Regions from separate parts of the Sinorhizobium sp. 7-81 genome, predicted to be linked through region 1. Evidence: predicted binding sites of a transcription regulator. Region 1 holds the regulator's gene; each other region holds the start of a gene.

What was found. Region 1 encodes PhoB, which activates phosphate uptake and scavenging genes when phosphate is short. Its sites were predicted from a motif close to TGTCATNNANCTGTCAT; they were not measured.
Region 2: a site for PhoB is predicted at 2,270-2,286, ahead of QN224_RS17840 (DUF1045 domain-containing protein). Genes of this name have one in related genera too.
Region 3: a site for PhoB is predicted at 1,429-1,445, ahead of QN224_RS18910 (DUF2794 domain-containing protein). Genes of this name have one in related genera too.
Region 4: a site for PhoB is predicted at 1,938-1,954, ahead of phnF (phosphonate metabolism transcriptional regulator PhnF). Genes of this name have one in related genera too.

What each region holds. Positions count from the first base shown of each region.
Region 1 covers NZ_JASKLT010000001.1:474,954-478,910, reverse strand. The annotation lists gene QN224_RS02315 (aspartate aminotransferase family protein) at 1-794, opposite strand, end outside; gene QN224_RS02310 (GcrA family cell cycle regulator) at 1,210-1,728, shown strand; gene phoB (phosphate regulon transcriptional regulator PhoB) at 1,806-2,489, opposite strand; gene phoU (phosphate signaling complex protein PhoU) at 2,695-3,408, opposite strand; gene pstB (phosphate ABC transporter ATP-binding protein PstB) at 3,476-3,957, opposite strand, start outside.
Region 2 covers NZ_JASKLT010000004.1:403,183-407,139, reverse strand. The annotation lists gene QN224_RS17850 (FAD-binding oxidoreductase) at 1-770, shown strand, start outside; gene QN224_RS17845 (glycosyltransferase family 2 protein) at 778-1,878, opposite strand; gene QN224_RS17840 (DUF1045 domain-containing protein) at 2,336-3,136, shown strand; gene puuE (allantoinase PuuE) at 3,217-3,957, shown strand, end outside.
Region 3 covers NZ_JASKLT010000005.1:222,715-226,671, forward strand. The annotation lists gene QN224_RS18900 (Bax inhibitor-1/YccA family protein) at 1-137, shown strand, start outside; gene QN224_RS18905 (N-acetyltransferase family protein) at 333-893, shown strand; gene QN224_RS18910 (DUF2794 domain-containing protein) at 1,007-1,414, opposite strand; gene QN224_RS18915 (thioredoxin family protein) at 1,746-2,519, opposite strand; gene acnA (aconitate hydratase AcnA) at 2,694-3,957, opposite strand, start outside.
Region 4 covers NZ_JASKLT010000002.1:165,848-169,804, reverse strand. The annotation lists partial or broken gene QN224_RS08125 (carbon-phosphorus lyase complex subunit PhnI) at 1-790, opposite strand, end outside; gene phnH (phosphonate C-P lyase system protein PhnH) at 795-1,397, opposite strand; gene phnG (phosphonate C-P lyase system protein PhnG) at 1,397-1,870, opposite strand; gene phnF (phosphonate metabolism transcriptional regulator PhnF) at 1,982-2,719, shown strand; gene QN224_RS08105 (DUF1905 domain-containing protein) at 2,910-3,209, opposite strand; partial or broken gene QN224_RS08100 (selenium-binding protein SBP56-related protein) at 3,390-3,957, shown strand, end outside.

The sequences.
Region 1 (3,957 bases):
CCAGCGGCCGCTTCTTCGGTCGAAAGGCACGCGCCCAGAGGAAAGCCGCCGCCGATGCCCTTCGCGACAGCCATGATGTCGGGCCGGATGCCGGCCCACTCATGGGCGAAGAGCTTGCCAGTCCGCCCGACGCCGCACTGAACCTCGTCGAGGATCAGCAGCAGGCCGAACTCGTCGCAAAGCGCCCGCAACTCCTGCAGAAACTCCTTGCTGGCCAGGCGAATGCCGCCCTCGCCCTGGATCGGTTCGATCAGGATCGCCGCCGTCTCGTCATTGATCGCATCCTTGACCGCAGCGAGGTCGCCGAAAGGAACCTGATAGAAGCCTGGCGCCTTTGGCCCGAAACCCTCGATGTACTTCTGTTGGCCGCCGGCCGCGATCGTCGCGATCGTGCGGCCATGGAAGGCGCCTTCGAAGGTGATGATATGGAACTTTTCCGAATGCCCTTTGGCGAAATGATAGCGACGCGCAGTCTTGATCGCGCATTCGAGCGCTTCCGCACCCGAATTGGTGAAGAACACGCGGTCCGCGAAGGTCACGGCGGTCAGCCGGCGGGCCAGGCTTTCCTGCCCGGGAACCTCGTAGAGGTTGGAAAGATGCCAGACCTTGTCCGCCTGCGCCTTCAGCGCCTCGACGAGGTGCGGATGTGCATGGCCAAGCGAGTTCACGGCAACGCCTGCGGCAAAATCGAGATAGCGCGAGCCGTCTTCGGCGATAAGCCAGACGCCCTCGCCTCGCTCGAAACGCAACGGCGCGCGCATATAGGTGTCGTAGAGCGGCGTTGTTGCGGCCATGGCGAACTTCTCCTTCCGTCCTGTTGGCATCGATATCGGCTGATCGCGTCCGATAAAAATCAAAAATGCCGCCTTTCGGCGGCGCAGGCACTATTCCTATTTCGCACTGCAATGTCAACAAAACCAAGGCTTGCAACGGCCCTGAAGGCTTAGATTCCGACGTGCGAAAAAACGTCCGGCGAGGGCTTGCAAAAATGCAACGGCCAGCGAGCAAGTTGGGGAAAACCCCGAAATCGATTCGGCGCGATTCCCGCGACTCTTGCCACGGAGTCACCCTGCCAGTAGGTTAATATTCAATTACTAGACGCATGCGGCGGACCTAGTCACCAAAAGAGTTATCGCGTTGCAGCTCCGGAGTTTTTCCGGAGCATGGTGATGGATTCTGCCATCCAACGCCGAGAACGGAGAGTGCAGAATGAACTGGACTGACGAGCGGGTGGAGAAACTGAAGAAGCTGTGGTCGGAAGGCCTGAGCGCCAGCCAGATCGCGGCACAACTGGGTGGCGTCAGCCGTAATGCCGTCATCGGCAAGGTTCACCGGCTGAGCCTGCCGGGGCGGGCCAAGGCCGGCGGCGCGACCACTGCCGCACGCCCGAAGCGCACCACTTCCGCTCCCCGCGCGCCGAATTACGCCGCGCGTGTCACAACCCGCACCGTCACCCGCACCGCTGGTGCCACCGTGCTCAAGGAAGAGATCGAAGTCGATCTCGTCGCGGATCAGGACCTCGAACACGCACCCAATGTCGTCGTTCCGATGTCCCGCCGCCTCGGCCTGACGGAGCTCAGCGAGCGCACCTGCAAGTGGCCGATCGGCGATCCTTTGAAGGAAGAGTTCCATTTCTGCGGCAATGACTCGCCGGAATCGTCGCCTTATTGCAGCTATCACACGCGGCTCGCCTATCAGCCTTCCGGCGAGCGCCGGCGGATGCGCTGATCGGTCTTGCGAACGCAAATGAAAAGGGGCCTAAAGGCCCCTTTTTTATGCATGCAGAAACCGGACAACAGCGGCCTTCAGCTTTCAAGTGAATAGCCGGCACCGCGCACGGTGCGAATGACATCGGGCATGTTCGAAAAGTTCAGCGCCTTGCGCAGACGACCGACATGCACGTCCACTGTGCGTTCGTCGACATAAATGTCATGACCCCACACGCCGTCGAGAAGCTGTGAACGGGAGAAGACGCGCCCCGGCGAGGACATCAGGAACTCCAGCAGCCGGAACTCCGTCGGTCCGAGCCGAACCTCGCGGCTGCGCCTGTGGACCCGGTGCGTCTCGCGATCGAGCTCGATGTCGCCGCAGCGCAAGAGCGTCGAAAGTACCTCGGGCTTGGCGCGCCGCAGCATCGCCTTCACCCTTGCCATCAGTTCCGGCGTAGAGAACGGCTTGACGACATAGTCGTCCGCGCCGGTGGCGAGACCACGAACCCGCTCGCTTTCCTCGCCGCGCGCAGTCAGCATGATAATCGGCAGGCGCTCCGTTTCCGGCCTCTGCCGCAGCCGGCGGCAAAGTTCGATGCCGGACACTCCGGGCAGCATCCAGTCGAGGATCAACAGATCGGGCAACCGCTCCTGAAGGCGGATTTCAGCCTCGTCTCCACGCAGGATCGTATCGACGTCGAATCCTTCGGCCTCGAGATTGTAGCGCAGGAGGACGCTCAGCGCCTCCTCGTCCTCGACAACAGCGATCTTCGGCAACATTCGGTCATGCTCCTTCCCACGCGCGGGTGCCGTCATGCCACCGCGGCACAATACGGGCGCGAATACTCGCGACCGGGACAAGATTAACGCATGCACCTGCGCATGCGGGTATCGGGCGCCCTAGATCGTTTCATTGAAACAGTGAAACGACCTAAATCTCTGAACGACGCAACTCCGGACGAAAAACCGTTGTCCTGGAATTGCTCTAGTCCGTCACGGAGCCCAGCGACGACGTCGTGTCGTCCTTCGGCCGTTCGCCTTGCGGCTGAGCACCCGTCGCCATGTAATAGATCGTTTCGGCGATGTTGGTCGCATGGTCGCCGATACGCTCGATGTTCTTGGCGCAGAAGAGAAGATGCGTGCACGGCGTGATGTTGCGCGGATCTTCCATCATATAGGTCAGCAACTCGCGGAAAAGCGACGTGTAGATCGCGTCGATCTCTTCATCGCGCTCGCGGATGCTGTTCGCCTTTTCCGGCGAACGGGAGGCATAGACGTCGAGCACTTCCTTGAGCTGGACCAGGGCCAGCTCCGCAAGATGCTCCAGGCCACGCGCGAGCTTGCGCGGAATGCCGGATCCGGCGACCGCGATCACGCGTTTGGCGGTATTCTTGCCGAGGTCGCCGACACGCTCCAAATCGGCGGCGATCCGGATCGACCCCATGATCTCGCGGAGATCCGACGCCATTGGCTGACGCTTGGCGATGGTGACGATCGCCTTCTCGCCGATCTGACGCTCGGCGTCGTCGAGGATCGCGTCGTCCGAAATCACCTTCTGCGCCAAGGCCAGATCCGAGTTCACCAGCGCCCGGACAGAGTCCGCCACCATCTGCTCGGCAAGCCCGCCCATCTCGGAGATCCGGCGCGTGAGATATTTCAACTCCTCGTCGAAGGCGGACATTATGTGTGCATGAGTCATTTTCGTTTCCTCAAGGCGCGCGCTGTTCTGGACGGACCTTCATCGATCGTAAGGGTTGGAAACCGCTTTAGCCGAACCGACCCATAATATAGTCCTGCGTGCGCTGATCATCCGGATTGGTGAACATCTTGTCGGTGTCGTTCTCCTCGACGAGATTGCCGAGGTGGAACATGGCGGTGCGTTGCGACACACGCGCGGCCTGCTGCATCGAATGGGTCACGATCACGATCGTGAAATTCGCACGCAGCTCGTGAATGAGCTCCTCGACCTTCGCGGTGGCGATCGGATCGAGCGCCGAGCAGGGCTCGTCCATCAGGATCACTTCGGGGCTGACCGCAACGGCGCGCGCGATACAGAGGCGCTGCTGCTGACCGCCGGAGAGGCCGGTGCCCGGCTCTTGCAGCCGATCTTTGACCTCATTGAAAAGGCCCGCCTTTTGCAGGCTCGTTTCGACGACCTCATCGAATTCCGCTTTCGTGCGGGCGAGACCATGAATACGAGGACCGTAGGCGACGTTCTCGTAGATAGATTTCGGGAACGGGTTCGGCT
Region 2 (3,957 bases), on a different contig from region 1:
ACATCGGGGATGTGGACGCTGGCTGTGACTGGCCGGCGGCGGAGGCGGCGCCTTTCGGTATCGTCCACGACACGCTCGCCGCGAGAGTGGCGCCGCGACGCCTCCTGCGGGCGCTCGAAGCAGCGCTTACGCGTTTGCCCCATATTCGGGTGGAACAGGGGGCCGAGATTGCATCGCTCGATCCTCGACGCGGGCGGCTCTCGCTCGCGGACGGCAGAGCAGTATCCTTCGGCCATTGCATTCTCGCCGCCGGGGTCGAAAGCTTTGGCTTGATCGACCGCCTGGCGCTTTCGGCACAGGCGCCGAGCGGCAACGCAGTCAAGGGGCAAGCGGCGTTGCTCGGCGCAGACGTCGATCCGGCCATGCCGATCATCTTCACCGATGGGCTCTACATCGTTCCGCATGAAGATGGTCATGTGGCGGTCGGCAGCACCAGCGAGAACCGGTTTGACGAGCCGTTCTCGACCGATGCTCAATTGGATGCGCTGATACGGCGCGCCGAAGCCTTGGCGCCCGCCTTGCGCGGCGCGCAGGTGATCGAGCGTTGGGCCGGGATGCGCCCGAGGGCGACGGGACGTGAGCCGATGGTCGGTCGCCATCCGGATTATGACAATCTCTCCGTGCTGACCGGCGGCTTTAAGGTCAGCTTCGGTATAGCGCATGTCCTGGCGCGCGTCGTTGTCGACGAGATGCTTGGCCAGCCGACCATCGATCTCCCGGAGTCGTTTACGTGCGCCCAGCACATCGCAGCGCTGCGGCAGCTTGTATAAAATGCTGTTAACCCATTGCTCGCCGTATGGTTTTTGACAGCGCAGTCAGGAACGCGGGGCGGGATGATGCAACGAGCTTCCAGGAGAGCACCGATGTCGCCGCCTGCCGTGGAAGCAGGCCGACTGCAAGGAACCAAAGCGCTTCGACAGCGCGCCTGCGGATCGAGTAATTCATCGCAAGACTGGCAGTTGCCCCGGCTGTCGCCAGACGCAGCCGAGAGTCGCCTCTGACCGGGTGCCGAGTCTGCTCGATGCACAAGGACGCAAGCCGCTCTTCAAGGTGGATCGGGTCGTGCAATGCGATTCCGGGCTGCAATTGCGATCCGGCGGCCGCAGCCTGAGTGGAAAGAGCTTCAAGGCGGCAGAAATCGTGTTGCACGCGCCAACGGGCACGTTCGGCCAGTTTTTCGGCGAAAAGCGAGTGATTGGAACCATGCATGCGGTACGCGCCGAGACAGACGTCGGTGGCCTGAACCTGCCCATGCAGCGGCGCCACAGTTGCAAGATAGCCATCGGCTCCCTGCCTGAATTTCTCTTCGGGCATCGGCATGACCGCTTCCAGGGCGGAACGGGCAAAGGCAAGGCCGCTTGTCACCGTCGTCTGATAACGCCCGCGATGAAACAGCTTTGGCGTCACGTCGCCTGTATCGAACGGCTGCTCCGGTGGCGGGAAGATATCCATGATCTTTTCTCGTTCATCAACGAGATGGAGCCTGAACTGAAATTGCGCGGTCGAAGCCTCCCAAGCGTTGACGACCTCCGACACGGCATTCGGGTAAAGATAATCGTCGGCATCCAGGAAGAACACGATGTCGCCAACGCTCGCGGCGAATCCAGTGTTAAAGGCGGCCGCATGTCCGCCGTTTGCCGCTCTGAGACAGGGACGGATCCTGCTGCCGTACGACCTGATGACATCGGGCGATTCATCCGACGAGGCATCGTCGACGACAATTACCTCCGTGTGTGGATGATCCTGAGCCAGGGCACTGTCGACACAGCGCCTGAGAAAGCGCGAATAGTTATAGTTGGAGATGATGATTGATACAGAAGTTTGGTCCAGCAAAGCCTGCCCTCGCTCTGATCCCCGCTTTTCGCTTCGGTTACTCATGCCTGAGTGTAAGCGGTCGGTCACCGGCATCTCGCCTGGAGACTACAAGGCATTGGTCCGCCCACGGGCGGCCGGTGCCAACCTTCAAAGGAAACCGCGGGTGGATTTCCTTCGGCGCGGCGGTGCTATGAACGGCAGGCTGCTGCCTTGCACCATTTGCGCGATTTTTCCGCGCTTCAAGGTACGCGCTGCTTTGTAGTAACTGCACTCATTGTGTTGACAATAGGGCCTCGCGCATCGGCGCCGGACACGAGTGCGGCTTGAGCGGGGTTTCGACGCCGCATGTTTCCATTGTTCGTCTTGCCCCGCATAACAGGTGCCGCCGAACGCCAGCTTGTTTCCTCGGCCGCTTTTTGAACGACCGATTCACGACCTCGTGCCGAGCCTCCAACTTCGTCAATCTGTCACGCAAATCACCTAATAGGCGGGCCATCGACGGACTTCCGGAGCTTGCGCCATGCGTTACGCCATTTGTTTCACCCCGCCTATAGGGGACCCGCTGTCGGCAGTTGCCGCCAGTTGGCTCGGGCGTAACGTCTATTCGGATGAGCCGACGGAACTGCCTTCCGTCGCCGGATTGAGCGTCTCGGAGATCGCCTTCCACACGGCGGTGCCGCGCCGTTTCGGCTTTCATGCGGTGGTCATGGCACCGTTCTGCCTCAACCCGGATACTGACGAAACCGAGTTGCTGAAGGCGCTGATGCACTTCGCCGGCGCCGAGGCGCCTTTCGAAATCGCGGGGATGGAGGTCGCGCGCTTCAGCCAATGCTGGGGACTGGTGCCGCAGGTGCCGAGCCAAGAGATGCACCTGCTCGCCGCCCGCGTCGTGCAGGCGTTCGACAGGTTCCGCGCGCCGATGAGCGAGGACGAGATCGAGCGGTGCGACCCGGATCGCCTGACGGCGCCGCAATTCACCAACCTTCATCGCTGGGGCGATCCCTATGTGATGGACGAGTATCGCTTTCACATGAAGCTGACCGGCGCCTTGAACCCGGAGACTGCCCGGCGCATGGAAGCGCCGCTCCGGGAACTTTTCCAGCCGCATCTCGAAAGGCCGCTGGCGATCGGCAGTCTTGCCTTGTTCGTCGAACAGGGTCCCGGCGCGCCGATGCGGGTCCATTCGCAACATCCGCTCGGCAAGATCTCCGCCCGTTCGCGCGACGGCGGGGCGAAACGGCCGGTGGTGGAAAGCCTGGCCGAAGGGCGCGCTGTCGCACCGATCCCCTTCATCATGGCCTCCTTGCTCGCGGGGCGCTAGGCGCCTCTTGCGGACGTCAAATTCATCTCGACAATCCGGTTCGCGGTGCTACCGTTCCGGAAAAGTCGAAGGGTGATTTGATGGCAGAGACTTCCTATCCGCGCGATCTTGTAGGCTACGGACGCACGCCGCCGCAGCCACGCTGGCCGGGCGATGCGCACATCGCCGTGCAGTTCGTCCTGAACTACGAGGAGGGCGGCGAAAGTTGCATTCTCGATGGCGACCCGGCCTCCGAATGCCTGCTGTCGGAGATCGTCGGAGCGCAGCCCTGGCAAGGGCAGCGCAATCTCAACATGGAGTCGATTTATGAATATGGCTCCCGTGCCGGCTTCTGGCGGCTGTGGCGCATGTTCACGAGCCGCGGTGTGCCGCTCACTGTCTATGGCGTGACGCTTGCGATGGCGCGCAATCCGGAAGCGGTCGCGGCGATGAAGGAGGCAGGCTGGGAGATCGCCAGTCACGGGCTGCGCTGGCTCGAATACAGGGATTTCCCGGAAGAGGTGGAGCGCGAACATATCCGGGAGGTGGTTCGCCTGCACACGGAGCTGACCGGCGAGAGGCCACTCGGCATCTATCAGGGCAAGCCGTCGGTCAACACATTGAAACTCGTGCTGGAGGAGGGTGGTTTTCTCTATTCCTGCGATTCCTATGCGGACGAGCTTCCCTATTGGGTTCCCGGATTGACCGCCGACAAGCCGCATCTCATCATTCCTTATACGCTCGACGCCAACGACATGCGCTTTGCGACCAATCAGGGATTCAATTCCGGCGACCAGTTCTTCACCTATCTGAAGGACACGTTCGACGTGCTCTATGCGGAG
Region 3 (3,957 bases), on a different contig from region 1:
TCAAGGAAATGTACTTCGAGGCCGATGACGTCGCGGTTGCTGGCCGCAAGGCCATCATGGGCGCGCTGACGCTCTATCTCGACTTCATCAACCTGTTCATGTTCCTGCTGCAGTTCCTTGGCAACAAGAACGAGTAGTGCATGCGCATTCACGGAAAAGGCGGCTTCGGCCGCCTTTTTTGTTTGCTGTAGCGCTCAGCCTCTTTTCTGACGAGGACAGGTTGCCGCGAGGCTTTGAACCGTAAACCGATCTAATGAGCTGCAGCCGAACAGCCTTGATCGCCTCGCCCGATCCATGCGATTGGTCGCATAGTCCTAACGCCACGAAGTCCCATGCCTGTCACTCTCCGCGACGCCGTCGCTGCCGATCTTCCAGCAATTACCGGGATCTATCGCGAGTCCGTTTTGAACGGCGTCGCGACCTACGAGATAACGCCGCCCTCCGAGGCGGAGATGGCACTGCGCTTTTCGACGATTACCGGCAATGGCTATCCCTACATCGTGGCACAGGAAGATCACGGAAGAGAGATCATCGGCTACGCCTATGCTTCCGCATTCCGCACGCGGACGGCCTATCGGTTCCTGGTGGAGGACTCCATCTATCTTGCGCCGGAGGCCCGCGGCAAAGGCGTCGGCAGGGCCCTGCTCGCGGAACTGGTCAGACGATGCACCGCGCTTGGTTTCCGCCAGATGGTGGCGGTGATCGGCGGCGCGCATCCGTCATCGATCGCGCTGCATCGGGCTCTCGGCTTCGAGCACCAGGGATTGATGAAGGCGACCGGCTTCAAGCACGGCCGGTGGCTCGACACGGCCATCATGCAGCTTGCGCTCGGCGAAGGAACGGCCAGCGATCCGGCCGAAGGCGTCTATCCGGATACGCTCTACCGGTCTTAGACATGAGCGAAGAGGGCGGCGGAAAACTGCGCACACTTTTCCTCATCCCGCGCTGAATTGCGGCAAACGTAGGCTTTTCCGTCATTGTACCGCGCTGGCTTCGGAGAAGCGTCTCAGGTCTCGACGAGCTTCAGCACCTTGTCGAACACCTTGAGCACCTGGGCAAGCTCATGGCCACGCTTCAATATCGTGCCATGGGCATTGAGCACACTATAGGCACCCTGTTTTGCCGCAAGCTTCGGATTTTTCTCGATCCGGTAAAGCGGCGTTTCCCCCGATCGCTTGAACACTGAGAAAACAGCTCGATCCCTCGTGTGGTCGATCGCATAATCGCGCCATTCGCCTTCGCCGACCATGCGGCCATAGAGTCGCAAAATCTGGTCCAGCTCGCGGCGATGAAATGTAACGGGAGGGGGATTTCTGGCGTTCTTGTACTCGTGGAAGTCGACCACTTCCGACGTGGTCTGGCCCTGGCGACGCGTTTCGCCTTGCGGCAAATCCGGTTCATCGGTCATCGGCATTCCGGCCTTCTGATGTGACAGAACCACGACAGTGTGCCTGACACGATCTGAAAAGCAAGACGGAAGCTGTTGAACAATACCGGCAATTCTTGTCCTTGCCGCAATTCAGTCAAATCGCCGCCCCAATTCACGGCAAAACTCCGACCGCTGCCGGACAGAGTCGTTGCCACCGTATGTCCGGACAGGTCGTCATGCTGCGGGAGATTACGAACGCAGACATGACCGGTTCGGTCCGGTAACTTCGAACCCTCAGCCCCAGCCCCTCGATGCTGCCGGGCCGAACCACCCCCGTTTCAGAAAAATTCCGTGTTCAAAGCTTACCCTGCGGGGTTCAAAGCTTGCCCTGCGGGCCGGCAAGAACGGCGGCTGCTCCGACGATGGCGCCCGGGGTATCCGCATCCTTCATCGATTGCAGCAGAATGGCGCAGCCGCTATTGCCACGTCCCTCGATCAGGACGGAAGCGGGCAATCTGAATTCGGCGGGCTTGCCGTCCCACATGCCGATCGTTTGTATGTCGCGCACGGCATGCCAGTAGGCGATCTGCTTGCCACTGTTTTCGCCCTTCTCGACATCGACCACCTTGGCCCGGTCGAAATAGACGACGACGACATTTGCCTTGCCTTCGCCGGCACCGATCTTGATCGAGATTTCATCGGCGGCGATCGCGGCATCGACCGGAACGGCCAGGCCCCGGCCGTCGGTGTTCATCGTGTCGAGCCGGCTCCTGATCGCCTGTAGATTGGCGCCGTTGAGATGATCGCGCCCGTTCAGGACGGCCTGGGGCGTATAGACGCCGTTGCTGCCGAGCATGCGGGCATAGGCATATTGCCGTTCGGTATTTTCCTTGGAAGCGAGCGTGTCGGCCCAGCCCAGATAGTTCCAGTAGTCGACGTGATAGGCGAGCGCGACGACGTCACCCTCGTCGACGAGCTTCTTCAGCGCGGCATCCGCGGGCGGGCAGGACGAACAGCCCTGGCTGGTGAAGAGTTCGACAACACCCTTGATTGTCGTTCCATCATCCGCAGCCACCGCCCCGCAGCCGGCCCCCAGAAACGCTATCGTCAGGGCGAGACGCCGGATGGTCGTTTTGCAGGCGGATGTCATGGCGTCACTTCTTGGTCGGCAGGCTCGAATGCGGGAAATCATACATACGACGGCCGTTCTTCAACGGAAAGTCACGTTGGAGTGAGTATCTCGCCGCTTACCGGTACGGGGACGTGAAAAAGCCGGAGCATCATTCGATGCCCCGGCTTTCAAGCCGTAAGACGGTCGGCAGACTCAGGCCGCGAGGTCGCGCAGAACCGTCTGCAGGATGCCGCCGTTGTTGACGTAGGTGACCTCGTCAAGCGTGTCGATGCGGCAGATCAGCGGAACTTCCTTGACCGAGCCGTCACCATAGGTGATCCGAGCCACGCGCCTTTCGCGCGGCTGAACATTGGCGAGGTTGTCGATCGTCACGATTTCATCGCCCTTCAAGCCCAGCGACTCCCAGGTCATGCCTTCTTCGAAGACGAAGGGAATGACGCCCATGCCGACGAGGTTCGAACGGTGAATGCGCTCGAAGGACTGGGCGATCACGGCCTTGACGCCGAGCAGGTTGGTGCCCTTGGCCGCCCAGTCGCGCGACGAACCGTTGCCGTATTCGACCCCGGCGAAGATGACAAGCGGAACGCCCTCTTCCTTGTACATCATGGCCGCATCGTAGATCGACATCTCTTCCTTCGACGGATAGTGAATGGTGTAGCCACCTTCCTTGCCGTTCGGGCCGAGCATGTGGTTGCGGATGCGGATGTTGGCGAAGGTGCCGCGCATCATCACTTCATGATTGCCGCGGCGGGTGCCGTACTGGTTGAAGTCGGCAACAGTCACGCCATGGCCGAGCAGGTAGGAGCCCGCCGGAGACGCGGCCTTGATCGAGCCGGCCGGAGAAATGTGGTCGGTCGTGATCTTGTCGCCGAAGAGGCCGAGGACACGAGCGCCCTTGATGTCGGAAATGCCGGCGCCCGTCTTGCCCATGCCGACGAAGTAAGGCGGGTTCTGGACATAGGTGGAAGCCTCGTCCCAGGCATAGGTCTGCCCGGCCGGAACCTGAACCGCCTGCCAGTTGGCGTCGCCCTTGAACACGTCCGCATATTTCGTCGCGTAGAGTTCGCGGGTGACGTATTTGAAAATGAAGTCCTGGATCTCCTGCGAGGTCGGCCAAATGTCCTTGAGGTAGACCGGCTTGCCGTCCTTGTCTTCGCCGATCGGTTCGCTGGTCAGGTCCTTCTGGACCGTGCCTGCGAGAGCATAGGCGACGACGAGCGGCGGCGAGGCGAGGTAGTTCGCCTGGACGTCCGGCGAGATGCGGCCTTCGAAGTTGCGGTTGCCGGAGAGAACGCCGGCGGCGATCAGGCCCTTGTCGTTGATCGTCTTGGAGATAGGGCCCGGCAGCGGACCGGAGTTGCCGATGCAGGTGGTGCAGCCGAAGCCGACGAGATTGAAGCCGAGCTTGTCGAGGTCAGCCTGCAGGCCGGACTTCGCCAGATATTCACCGACGACC
Region 4 (3,957 bases), on a different contig from region 1:
CCGAGCCCTTGAACTGGTTGACCATCTGGCATTCGGTGACGCGGATCACGCCGAGCGAAACGGCAAAGCCAACCTCCGGCAGGTCCAGTTCGACCTCGACCTCGCCGATCCGGACGTCGCCGACGAAGGGGTGGGTGCGGCCGTAGCCGCGCTGGGTGGAATAGGCGAGGGCCAGCAGAAAACCTTCGTCGCCACGCGCAAGCGCCTGAAGGCGGAGGTCGCGTGCCATCGGGAATTCCATCGGCTCGCGCGTGAGATCGCCCATCACGTGGCCTTCCGGCATCCGGCCGTCGCCTTCGATGAGGCCCTCGCCATCGAGAATGTCGGAGACGCGCATGACATGCTCGCCGGGCTCTTTCACTGCCGGCTCCTCAACTGTCTCATCTGCGATCAGCGAAGGATCGAGCAGGCGGTGGGTGTAGTCGAAGGTGGGGCCGAGCAGTTGGCCGCCAGGCAGATCCTTGTAGGTGGCCGAGACGCGGCGCTCGACCTTCATCTTCGCCGTGTCGATCGGCTCCGAATAGCCGAAGCGCGGCAGCGTCGTGCGGTAGGCCCGCAGGATGAAGATCGCCTCGATCATGTCGCCGCGCGCCTGGCGCACGGCGAGCGCAGCCAGTGCCCGGTCATAAAGCGAGGCCTCGGCCATCACGCGATCGACGGCAAGTCCGAGTTGTTCGATAACCTGCTCGATGGTGATCGAGGGCAGCGCGCGGTCGCCGCGGCGGCGATCGGCAAGCAGGCGATGGGCATTGGCAATGGCGGATTCCCCGCCTTTGACGGCTACGTACATGCTCTTACTCCCGCTCGAGTTTGGTGGTGCGCGGCAGGCAAAGGACCGCATCGCCTGCCGTCAGGACCAGGTCGATGCCGCGCGGGAAGATCGCCCGGTTGGCAGCCCAGAAATCGAGGAAGAGATCGGGCAGGCCTTCCGGCGCGATGACCGTCTCATCCTTGATTCCCGGTCCCCTGGCGATAAACGGCTGGCCGCCCGTGAGCGCTTCGATCTCGATGACCAGCGTCGTCGAGCGGTCGGGATATTCCTGCGTGCCGAGCGCGAACTGATCGAAACTCGGCACGGCGGCACCCTTCTCGATGAAGGCGAAGCGGGCGTCATCCTTCGTTTCGATCATTGGTGCGCCAGTGTGGAAGGCGATCCATTGCGGGACTGCGGACTTTGCGAGCGCTGGCGAGAGCCAGACGGACGTGTCGTGGTCGCAGAGCGTCAGCGCAACGGCGCCGCTGGCCTTGCCAAGCGGGGAGGGCGGGGCGGCAAGCGCCGCAAAGCTGGTAACGGTGCCCGGGCGGGCAAAGCCATCCATCAAGGTGCGAAATACGGATTGCGCCTGAAACACCGGATCGGCGAAGGCGCCGGCATAGATTTGCGATTGTGCGGCCATCAGTCGTCTCCCCGGACCATGGTGAAGAAGTCGACGCGGGTCGCGGCGGTCTCTTCCGCCTTCCGGCGGTCTTCCGCATCGATGCGGGCGGCGATCAGCCGGTGCAGCGCTTCGACTGCCGGGCGATACTTTCCGGTCTGGAGAAGCGCATCGAAGATCGCGGCGTAGCGGGCGCGTTCCTTGTCGGTGCCGAGCAGTTGGCCGTGGCCGATCTCGCCGCTGGAGAGCCTGACCGTGGCGCGCGACACGGTCGCTTCGCCGAGGTTGAAGGCATCGCCGCCGCCGCCGATCCGGCCGCGCACCATGACGAGACCCGTTTCCGGACCACGGACCGCGAAGATTTCCGGCTTGTCGGCGATCGCTTGCCAAGCCGTCTTCAGTTCGGCGAGGCTGGCGCGCGCCAGAAGCCGCATGCCTTCCCTGCGCTTGGCCGCCTCTTCGGGGAGGCCTTCAAGTTTCTGAGTTGCGTTCATGGTTTTATCCTAAATGTCTATTGATCTAGATAACTGTACATCTTATACTTTTCCTTAGCCCCCGCAAATGACAGGCTTGTGACATTCGCGGAGAAAATGGGGTGAAGAGGAATGGCGTTGAAGAAAATCGTCGAACGGCAGACCGGCGTGGCGCTCTGGCGGCAGATCGCCGACCGCATCCGGCTTTCGATCAGTAACGGCGACTACGACCAGACCGGCATGGTGCCGCCGGAAACGGTGCTGGCGCAGGAATTCGGCGTCAATCGCCACACGGTTCGCAGCGCCCTGGCGGCGCTGGCGGACGAAGGCCTTGTCCGCGCGGTGCAGGGGCGCGGCACGATCATTGAGCGCAAGGACCGCGTCAGCTATCCGATCTCGCGGCGCACCCGCTTTTCGCAAGGACTCGGCCGACAGGTGAAGGAGATCGGCACGCGGCTGCTTGGCCATGCGGAAGTGCCGGCGAGCGGCGAAGTTGCGGCGGCCCTAGGCGTTTCTCCCGGCGCCTTGCTCATAGAGTTGCGAACGGTGAGCAGCGGCGACGGCCGGCCGCTCTCGACGGCGGTCAGCTATTTTCCCGCCGACCGCTTTCCCGGGATAGCCGAGGAATACGCCCGCCTCGGCTCGGTCACCAAGGCTTTTGCCGTGCACGGGCTGGACGACTATGTGCGCGTTTCGACCGAAATCGTCGCGCGGCATGCCGATGCAGACGAGCTTTCGCTTTTGAAGCTCTCGCCCGGCGCGATCGTGATGGAAGCGCAATCGGTGAATGCCGATCTTGACGGCAAGCCTGTCGAATTTTCGCGCACGCGCTTTGCCGCCGACCGGATGAAGCTGAGGATAGAGACGTAGGCGGAGCGGGATGATTTCGGGTTGAATTTGAGGAGCGGCTTGCTGCGCGAAAATGCCCCTCATCCGGCCTGTGGCCACCTTCTCCCCGCAAGCGGGGCGAAGGGGACTCGTGGCGACGCTCTGCCGCCCAAGCCCCTTGCGGGGAGAGCGTTAGGGTGAGGGGCAGATATTCGACCCAAGACCGCATGATCTACGCGCTGTCCAGCGTCAACGCGATCCGGATCTTCTGGCCGGCCGCAAGCTTCTCCTGCCGCCGAACCTCCGCCTTGACCGGCAGGAGAAACGAGCCCGAGCCCTTGTCGGGAAAGATCGAGGTCGTCCATTCGGTCTTGCCGGTGCGTGCGATTACCTGTTCGCTTCCCCATCCGCGCTTTTTCGGTTCGGCCAGGAACTTGACTTGCTGGGCGATGTCCTTGGGCAGGGTGACGAAATGCCAGCCGCCCTTTCCAGGATAGAGCCATAGTTCCGCTTCAAACTCGAAAACCGTCACGTGTCCCTCTTTCTGTCGTCAAAACAAGGCAATGACGCCGCATTTCCGACGCGTTTTTGCCGCACCTACTAAACTGCTTTAATGCATGTCGTTTTCCCAAAACCGCTGCACACTTTTGGGCGACATGCATTACCCTTTGCATCAGGATCCACGCATTGTCTTCCCTGGGGGAGAAACGAAATGGCGACGTGGCGACCCGATCCTTCCTTTTATCCGTCACCGCGCATGGCCGCAAAGGCCCCGAAGGAAACCATCGCCTATGTGGCGGCCTTCGATCCGGATCGACAGCGACCGGATGCGATTGCCGTGGTCGATGTCGATCCGACCTCAACGACTTATTCTGAGATCGTCGGGCAGGTCGAAATGCCGAATGTTGGCGACGAACTGCATCATTTCGGCTGGAACGCCTGCTCGTCCTGCCTTTGCCCCAATGCGCCGCACCCGCATGTCGAGCGCCGCTATCTGGTCGTGCCCGGTCTCAGGTCGTCGCGGCTTCATATTATCGACACCAAGCCGGATCCCAAAAATCCGCAGATCGTCCGCGTGATCGATCCGGCGGAAATTGCCGAGAAGGCAAACTATTCGCGGCTGCATACCATCCATTGTGGACCGGAGGGCATCTACGCCAACGCGCTCGCCGACCGCGACGGCAACGCGCCGGGCGGCATCTTCCTGCTCGACCACGACAGCTTCGACGTGCTCGGGCAATGGGAGATGGATCGCGGACCGCAGAAGCTCGCCTATGATT